Linked DNA regions of Glaciimonas sp. CA11.2. The protein of the gene in region 1 interacts with the protein of each later gene in a pairwise test. Links are inferred from orthologs where the notes say so. Each region holds a gene or a part of one and is shown on either strand. Other genes may lie near its edges.

Region 1 (3,088 bases):
TCACAAAAAATAAGGTGTGGATGAAGCCAGCCACGCAAGAAATCTGCGGTGCTGCTCGTTTTAGCAACAATTGTTTTGCATTTTATGCGAGCAATCGGTGAATATAAGTAAAAAATAAGCAAAAAAAGAAGATCGTAGTCTCCCCTTTTTATTAAAATCGGTTATGATTTAACGAACACCCCGCCGCAACACCATCTAATCACACCCGCAAAACTTGAAGTCCCGCACGGCGCCCCCACTTATTCATTAGAATAGGGACCCAACGCGGGATCCAACGCAGGTAAGCCGCCCAGGTGAACAGATAAGTTGACTTGGTACACAATCATTTTTTTTCCCTCTTCCAGAGGAACTCATGAGCGAAAACATTAAACATATTACCGATGCATCCTTTGAACTAGATGTGCTTAAATCAGACAAACCCGTATTGGTCGATTTTTGGGCCGAATGGTGTGGTCCATGCAAAATGATTGCACCCATTCTGGAAGAAGTCGCCAAAGAATACGACGGCAAAATCCTGATCGCCAAGATGGACGTTGATGCCAATCAGGCAGTACCTGCCAAATTTGGTATTCGCGGTATTCCAACGTTGATTCTGTTCAAAAATGGTGTTGCCGCTGCTCAAAAGGTAGGCGCTTTAGCAAAAGGGCAGTTAACATCTTTCATCGATAGCAATATTTGATGTAAACTAGTCGACATTGCGGTGGTGCGCCCGCGCCGCCGCTTATATTTTCAGAGATACAGTACAATTTAAGTACGAGTAATGTAGAGACACAGTACAAGCAAGATACTACTCACACCACGAAGTCCCCTCCCCCACCAGACAATTCCCACCCCGGGATACTCATATACTATGCATTTATCCGAATTAAAGGCGCTACACGTCTCAGCACTGCTAGAAATGGCAATTGGCCTAGACATTGATAACGCCGCGCGCTTGCGCAAACAAGAACTGATGTTCGCCATTTTGAAAAAACGCGCGAAATCAGGAGAACAAATTTTTGGCGATGGCGCGCTTGAAGTCCTGCCTGATGGCTTTGGCTTTCTGCGCTCGCCCGACGCCAGTTACATGGCGTCCACTGACGACATTTATATCTCGCCCTCACAAATCCGCCGTTTCAATTTACACACCGGCGATTCGATTGAAGGCGAGGTCCGCACACCGAAAGATGGCGAACGCTATTTCGCACTGGTCAAAGTTGACAAGGTCAACGGCGAATCACCAGAAGCGTCGAAACACCGCATTCTGTTTGAAAACCTGACGCCACTGCATCCGAACAAGCCACTTCCGCTAGAGCGCGATATGCGCGGTGAAGAAAACATTACGGGTCGCATCATCGATATGATCGCGCCTATCGGTAAAGGCCAACGCGGTTTGTTGGTGGCATCGCCAAAATCCGGTAAATCGGTCATGCTGCAACACATTGCGCATGCGATTACGACCAACCATCCCGACACTGTGATGATCGTCTTGCTGATCGACGAGCGTCCTGAAGAAGTGACCGAAATGCAGCGCTCAGTGCGCGGTGAAGTCGTCGCGTCGACTTTCGATGAACCCGCAACTCGCCACGTTCAGGTTGCTGAAATGGTGCTTGAAAAAGCCAAGCGCCTCGTTGAGATGAAAAAAGACGTTGTGATTCTGCTGGATTCGATCACCCGTCTGGCCCGTGCTTACAATACCGTGATCCCTGCTTCCGGCAAGGTATTGACCGGTGGTGTTGATGCAAATGCACTACAACGTCCAAAACGTTTCTTTGGCGCGGCCCGTAACATCGAAGAAGGCGGCTCGCTGACCATCATCGCAACGGCGCTTATCGAAACCGGTAGCCGCATGGATGACGTGATTTACGAAGAGTTCAAAGGTACCGGTAACATGGAGGTCCACCTTGAGCGTCGCCTTGCAGAAAAACGCGTTTATCCGTCGATTAATCTGAACAAATCCGGCACCCGCCGTGAAGAATTGCTAATCAAGCCAGATCAGCTGCAAAAAATCTGGGTATTGCGCAAGTTGCTGTATAGCATGGATGAAATCGAAGCGATGGAATTCATCCTCGACAAAATCAAATCAACGAAGACCAATCTGGAATTCTTCGACATGATGCGACGCGGTAACTAATCAATTGGATCAATTTGGGCCTTCGTCATAACTGATGACAATAAGCTCAAATCGAAACAATTGAAGCAAAATGTGTAAAGGGTCTGACATGCGAAAGCTTGCCGGACCCTTTTTTGTAACTGCAATCTGCTAACCAACATTTTACCAAATCGGCCTGAGGCCATGAAGAGCGGCTAAAAAACTCTTAAACCCAAGCAATTTTTTCTATTGCCTGTAGACATAATCGACCGATGAGAACAGAATTATGGAACGTGCAAACACGCAGTTTTAATTAACAAATAACTAACAGCAAGAGACCTTAAGAAGTTCAAGAATGCCATCCTCGCATTACTCGTTAAACAATATCCTCATTTGAAGATCGAAAACTCACCTCTTGGCCTCGGTATTCCCAACGGCTAAGTAAAACAACAATACTAATCTTCAACTTTAATTTTCTGGCGGAAAAAACATGACAATCACCAAGTCCAGCCCATCAAAAGTCGCTACCGTCCTGCGCGTTACCAGCGGTAACTTCATGGAAATGTTCGATTTTTTCCTCTTTGGGTTCTACGCAACGTACATCGCAAAGACCTTTTTTCCTGCGAGTGATGAATTTGCATCACTGATGCTGACTTTTATGACCTTTGGCGCAGGATTTTTGATGCGTCCTTTAGGAGCAATCATTCTGGGTGCATACGTTGACCGCATTGGCCGACGCAAAGGGTTGATCGTTACCCTCGCACTCATGGCAATCGGCACCATGCTGATCGCCTTTGTTCCTGGCTACGCCACCATCGGCTATCTGGCTCCATTTCTGGTGTTAGTCGGTCGCCTTCTCCAGGGCTTTTCTGCTGGTGTTGAACTTGGCGGCGTTTCTGTCTACCTGTCCGAAATGGCAACTCCCGGTCGCAAGGGATTTTATGTTAGTTGGCAATCGGCAAGCCAACAAGTCGCGATCATTTTCGCTGCAGCCCTCGGTTATGGCCTTCAGGTCTG
Region 2 (3,032 bases), 2.9 Mb from region 1 along the record:
TTTTTTTTGTTACCAAAAAAGCGATTTATACGTTGGTTAAAATCGCGCCATAGCTGGTCGAGATCTGGAGGGCCATTGTTCGGCTTTTTGCCGTCGTTGTTTTGTTGGTTGTCATTTTGCGAATTACGACCCCACTGCGGGTCGTTTAGCGAAAATTTGACACCAAGTTTTTTTAATATAGAACCAAGCATTCGATCGTGATCCGGTATAGAAATAGGTTGGAATGCTCGTTAGAGGCGTTTTAACTGCAAATCTTGGGTATTCTCACCTTGGTGTTGCTCGACCCTCGCCGCGTTGCTATCTGTTACAAATTCAGTAATAGCCTGACGCATTAAATTAAGACCGGCGCCAGTTTGAGCACTTACAAAAACACGCTGGATTTTATCATACTCGTTACGCTCTATCCCCGGCTCCAACTCAGCGGCATCAATCTTGTTCCACACCAAAATCTGCGGAATATGATCAGCACCGATCTCTTTCAAGACTAAATTAACTTGCTCGATCTGTTCCAATCTGGTCGGACTGGCAGCATCTACAACATGTAACAACAAATCTGCATGGATTGTTTCTTCAAGCGTTGCCCTGAACGCGGCGACCAATTGATGCGGTAACTCACGAATAAAACCTACAGTATCCGAAATCACTGCATTGGCACCTTCCCCAAGGTAAATTTTTCGTGAAGTCGTATCCAACGTCGCGAATAATTGATCTGCCGCGTACACGCCGGCTTTGGACAAGGCATTGAACAACGTCGATTTTCCCGCATTAGTATAACCAACCAGAGAAATTGAAGGAACGTTACTGCGCCCACGTGCGCGCCGTTGCGTAGCATGTTGTCGATGTAATTTCTCTAACCGACCACGCAATGCCTTAACACGGTCCCCGATCAGACGACGATCAGTTTCAAGTTGCGTTTCGCCGGGGCCACGTAGACCAATCCCCCCTTTTTGACGCTCCAGATGGGTCCAGCCTCGAATAAGGCGCGTCGCCAAATGTTGAAGTTGCGCTAACTCAACCTGCACTTTACCCTCGTGACTCTTAGCACGTTGGGCAAAAATGTCCAAAATCAAGCTCGTCCGATCAAGTACACGCACTTTTAATACGCGCTCAAGATTGCGTTGCTGTGCAGGGGACAGTGCATGATTAAAAATAACGATCTCTAGCTCATCATCATGCACAGCATCGGCAACTTCCTGCGCCTTGCCTGAACCGACGAATAACGCGGCATCCGGCGCCCCTCGCCTTCCGGTGATGGTGATGATTGGCATCGCCCCCGCCGATTTTGCGAGCAAGGATAGTTCTTCCAGACTTGCGGCAAAGTCACCTTTGCCGAAGTCCACGCCGACTAGTGCGGCGCGCATGGGAGGAGTCGAATAGCTGCCCAAACTGACAGCGATTGATTATTCTGCGTCTGCTTCAAGATTAAGCGTCACAGCCCGTGCAGGAACAACAGTCGAAATCGCGTGCTTGTATACCATTTGCGTGACGGTATTGCGTAAGAGCACAACGTATTGATCAAACGATTCAATATGACCTTGCAGCTTAATACCGTTTACTAAATATATCGAAACCGGAACGTGCTCTTTACGTAAGGCGTTCAGAAACGGGTCTTGTAACAATTGCCCTTTATTACTCATGGCTACTCCACTATGTTGTTGTGATTAGAAGTCAAACAGACCCCGCCTTATTTGACGGAGCTTCTATGTATGACTCGGTGGTGTATGACGAATGTAAACGATTTCTCACATTACTGCCAACGAACTATTTTACCGGACGTGCAAACGGGTTTTTCCCCGACTTGAACTCGATACGTAATGGAGTCCCAATTAGTGAAAAAGTTTCACGAAAGTATTTTTCAAGATAACGCCTGTAGTTGGCATCAATCGCTTCGAGTGAATTGCCGTGTATCACGACGATCGGCGGGTTCATACCACCCTGATGCGCATAGCGCAGTTTAGGACGGATTGAGCCCTTACGTCGCGGCTGCTGATGCTCGACGGCTTCCAGCAATGCCCTTGTTAGTTTCGGCGTTGTCAAATTCGACATCGCGGCAGCGTACGCAGCATCGACAGACTTCATCAACGGTGCAATACCGGTAGACTTCAAAGCTGATATGTAATGAAATTTTGCAAAAGAGAGAAAATTCAGTTTGCGATCAAGATCAATTTTAATTTCATCGCGGCGCTCGCTGGTTAAGCCATCCCATTTGTTAATGCCGACCACCAACGCACGACCTGTTTCCAAAATGAAACCCGCGATATGCGCATCTTGTTCAGATATGTCTTGTTGCGCATCAAGTAGTAACAACACCACATTCGCTTCGGATATCGACTGAAGCGTTTTCACGACCGAAAATTTCTCAATTGCTTCGAAAACCTTACCACGCCGACGAATTCCGGCGGTATCGATTAACGTATATTGGGTGCCATCACGCTCAAAAGGAATTTCAATAGAGTCGCGAGTTGTTCCCGGCATGTCGAACGCAATTACGCGCTCTTCTCCCAGCAAGGTGTTAACTAACGTTGACTTACCGACGTTAGGACGACCTACAATCGCAATTTTGATACTTCTCTCATTGCTGACCGGCTCTTCAACTTCTGGAGGACGCTGCGCAAAAGCAAGATCAAGCGACTCTTCCACCAGATCCGCAACACCATCACCATGGGCAGCAGAAATGACATACGGATCGCCCAAGCCTAACTCATAAAACTCTGCCGTGACGGAGGTGTACTTCATTCCCTCAGATTTATTCACGACCAGCATGACTGACCGGCCCGACTTGCGTAGAAAATCGGTGATGGTCTTATCGTGTGGCGTCAATCCTTGGCGGCCATCTACGATAAAAATGACAACGTCAGCCTCGGCCACCGCTTGTTTGGTCTGCTTTGCCATTTCATGCATGATGCCATCTTTGGCGACCGGTTCGAAACCGCCGGTATCGATGACCAAAAACGGCCGCTCGCCCATGCGACCCTCACCATAGTGGCGGTCACGGGTCAGGCCGGGCATATCGGCAACCAACGCATCGCGCG
Region 3 (3,111 bases), 700 kb from region 1 along the record:
TGTGAAAGTTGGCGAAGAGCTGGAAATCATCGGCATCCGCGACACACAAAAAACGACCTGTACTGGTGTTGAAATGTTCCGTAAGTTGCTAGACCAAGGTCAAGCTGGCGATAACGTCGGTGTGTTGTTGCGCGGTACCAAGCGTGAAGACGTTGAGCGTGGTCAAGTCTTGGCCAAGCCAGGTTCGATCAAGCCACACAAGCATTTCACTGGCGAGATCTATGTGTTGTCGAAAGATGAAGGCGGCCGTCATACACCGTTCTTCAACAACTATCGTCCACAGTTCTATTTCCGTACCACGGACGTCACTGGTTCGATCGCTTTGCCAGAAGGCAAAGAAATGGTCATGCCGGGCGATAACGTGTCGATCACTGTGATGTTGATCAACCCAATCGCGATGGAAGAAGGCTTGCGCTTCGCTATTCGTGAAGGTGGTCGTACAGTTGGCGCGGGTGTTGTTGCCAAGATCCTGCCAGATCCACAATAAGTTAGCTGAACGCGCCGCAATTCTGGATTTATCCGTCTTGCGGCGTTGATGTCTCAGCAAATAGTGGTTGTAAAAGTAGTGAGTAGTAGAGTCTAGAGTGAGTTAAGAAGCCAGATAACTCATGGTAATGTTAAGCGTTAGGGGTGTAGCTCAATTGGCAGAGCGCCGGTCTCCAAAACCGGAGGTTGGGGGTTCGATGCCCTCCGCCCCTGCCACCGATTTAGGTGTAGGGTACTGAAAGTATAAATCCAAGTATGTCTAACCACCCTGTGCAAACAGTCAGCCCATCCGGCGACAAGCTCAAAGTAGTATTGGCAGTATTAGCTGTCGTTGCCGGCATAGTCGGCTTTTATTTTTTGTCGGACAAGCCAAGCTTGGTACGTGCAAGCGTTTTGGTCGCCGGTTTGCTTGTGGCGATTGCCTTGGCATGGACCTCGACGCAAGGTCGTGGTTTTCTGAGTTTCGCGAAAGAAGCTATACGCGAAACTAAAAAGGTGGTCTGGCCTACCCGCAAAGAAGCGATGCAAATTACTGCAATCGTATTTGTCTTTGTTCTGGTGATGGCAATTTTCCTATGGGGCACCGATAAGCTCCTCGAGGTTTTGTTGTACGACGTGATTCTGGGTTGGAAATAATAATGAGCGAAAGCACACAAGACGACGCACAAGCAACGCCGGTCGATGTAACGACACCGGCGTCTGCGCCTATGGGCAAGAAGCGCTGGTATGTTGTGCACGCCTATTCTGGTATGGAAAAAAGCGTCATGCGTGCGCTCACCGAGCGTGCTGAACGTGCCGGTATGCAAGATCAGTTTGGCCAGATTTTGGTGCCAACTGAAGAAGTAATTGAAGTCAAGAACGGTCAAAAATCTGTCACCGAGCGTCGCTTCTTTCCTGGCTATGTTCTGGTTGAAATGGAAATGACTGACGAAACATGGCATTTGGTCAAGAATACGAATAAAGTTACCGGTTTTATTGGTGGCAAGTCAAACAAGCCGACTCCAATTCCACAGCACGAAGTCGACAAAATCATGCAGCAAATGCAAGATGGTGTCGAGAAGCCGCGTCCAAAGGTATTGTATGAAGTCGGCGAGTTAGTGCGTATTAAAGATGGTCCGTTTACAGATTTCAACGGTAACGTTGAAGAAGTGAACTACGAAAAATCGCGCGTGCGCGTGACGGTCACCATTTTTGGTCGTGCCACACCGGTCGAGCTGGAATTTGGGCAGGTCGAAAAAGTTTAATTTTTGAGTCGAATGTTGTTAATCGTCGCAAGGAATGCAGGGCTCGGAAGCAAAGAATTAGTAATACAGAAGTGAGTATTAGAGAAATTTTAGGATGCGCCCAGCGAAGCGCAGTAAGTTCGAAGAACTTGTCAATTCGCTGTTATTAGTAAGAGAGGAGCCCAATTAGGTCAGGCAACTGAGCGAAAAGGCGCTAACACTCAACCAACGTAGGAGCCATCATGGCAAAGAAAATTATTGGTTTTATCAAGCTGCAAGTTCCAGCTGGTAAAGCAAACCCGTCCCCTCCGATCGGTCCAGCACTGGGTCAGCGCGGTCTTAACATTATGGAGTTCTGCAAAGCGTTTAACGCCCAGACTCAAGGTGTTGAGCCAGGTCTGCCAATTCCAGTTGTGATCACAGCATTTGCGGATAAGTCCTTCACGTTCATCATGAAGACGCCTCCTGCAACTATTTTGATCAAAAAAGCAGCTGGTATCACTAAGGGTTCGGCTAAGCCGCATACCGATAAGGTCGGCTCGATTACTCGTCAACAAGCAGAAGATATCGCTACTCAGAAGAAGCCCGACCTCACTGGTGCTGATCTGGAAGCTGCCGTGCGTACTATCGCCGGTTCCGCTCGTTCGATGGGCATCACGGTAGAGGGTCTGTAATGGCTAAGTTAACTAAACGCGTAAAAGCAATCAAAGCAAAAATTGACAGCACCAAGGCTTATCCATTCGATAACGCCATTGTTTTGATCAAAGAATGCGCAACTGCTAAATTCAATGAGTCAATCGATGTCTCCGTCCAATTGGGCGTTGATGCAAAGAAATCGGATCAAGTTGTCCGTGGCTCCGTCGTATTACCAGCTGGTACAGGCAAGAGTGTTCGTGTTGCTGTTTTTGCCTCAGGCGAAAAAGCTGAACAAGCTAAAGCAGCGGGTGCAGATATTGTTGGTATGGAAGACCTGGCTGAGCAAATTAAAGCCGGTAACATGCCTTTCGATATCGTTATCGCTTCGCCAGACACAATGCGTATCGTTGGTACTCTGGGTCAAATCCTAGGGCCACGTGGCCTGATGCCTAACCCAAAAGTCGGTACTGTTACTCCTGACGTTGCTACTGCAGTTAAAAATGCGAAAGCTGGTCAAGTGCAATACCGTACCGACAAAGGCGGTATCATTCACGCAACAATCGGTCGTAAATCGTTCAGCGATGCTGATCTGAAATCGAACCTGTTGGCACTGATCGATGCATTAGCTAAAGCTAAGCCAACAACCAGCAAAGGTGTTTACCTGCGCAAGGTTTCGCTGTCTTCAACGATGGGTGCTGGTATCCGCGTTGAGCAAGCAAGCTTGGTTGCTTAATTACTGAATCAAGTCCTTATGGCGCCGCGAAGG

The links.
Region 2: the proteins of rho (region 1) and hfq interact in binary tests that used the Escherichia coli proteins (3 or more experiments, as listed by UniProt). The link is inferred for Glaciimonas sp. CA11.2 from one-to-one orthologs.
Region 3: the proteins of rho (region 1) and nusG interact in binary tests that used the Escherichia coli proteins (3 or more experiments, as listed by UniProt). The link is inferred for Glaciimonas sp. CA11.2 from one-to-one orthologs.

Annotation. Positions count from the first base shown.
Region 1 is NZ_JAVIWL010000001.1:721,016-724,103, forward strand. What follows is about bases 53-2,981. They hold rho (transcription termination factor Rho), read left to right. Parts: upstream 53-850; coding sequence 851-2,113; downstream 2,114-2,981. Other genes in these bases: trxA (thioredoxin TrxA), read left to right, coding at 353-679; RGU75_RS03065 (MFS transporter), read left to right, coding at 2,562-2,981. Also shown: more of RGU75_RS03065, read left to right, coding at 2,982-3,088. UniProt on the Escherichia coli protein: Facilitates transcription termination by a mechanism that involves Rho binding to the nascent RNA, activation of Rho's RNA-dependent ATPase activity, and release of the mRNA from the DNA template.
Region 2 is NZ_JAVIWL010000001.1:3,615,209-3,618,240, reverse strand. What follows is about bases 20-2,892. They hold hfq (RNA chaperone Hfq), read right to left. Parts: upstream 1,638-2,892; coding sequence 1,401-1,637; downstream 20-1,400. Other genes in these bases: der (ribosome biogenesis GTPase Der), read right to left, coding at 1,762-2,892; hflX (GTPase HflX), read right to left, coding at 231-1,361; hflK (FtsH protease activity modulator HflK), read right to left, coding at 20-191. Also shown: more of hflK, read right to left, coding at 1-19; more of der, read right to left, coding at 2,893-3,032. UniProt on the Escherichia coli protein: RNA chaperone that binds small regulatory RNA (sRNAs) and mRNAs to facilitate mRNA translational regulation in response to envelope stress, environmental stress and changes in metabolite concentrations.
Region 3 is NZ_JAVIWL010000001.1:1,425,645-1,428,755, reverse strand. Bases 10-2,961 are described here. They hold nusG (transcription termination/antitermination protein NusG), read left to right. Parts: upstream 10-1,193; coding sequence 1,194-1,730; downstream 1,731-2,961. Other genes in these bases: rplA (50S ribosomal protein L1), read left to right, coding at 2,383-2,961; rplK (50S ribosomal protein L11), read left to right, coding at 1,952-2,383; secE (preprotein translocase subunit SecE), read left to right, coding at 742-1,122; tuf (elongation factor Tu), read left to right, coding at 10-487. In the rest of the region: more of tuf, read left to right, coding at 1-9; more of rplA, read left to right, coding at 2,962-3,078. UniProt on the Escherichia coli protein: Part of the processive rRNA transcription and antitermination complex (rrnTAC). The complex forms an RNA-chaperone ring around the RNA exit tunnel of RNA polymerase (RNAP).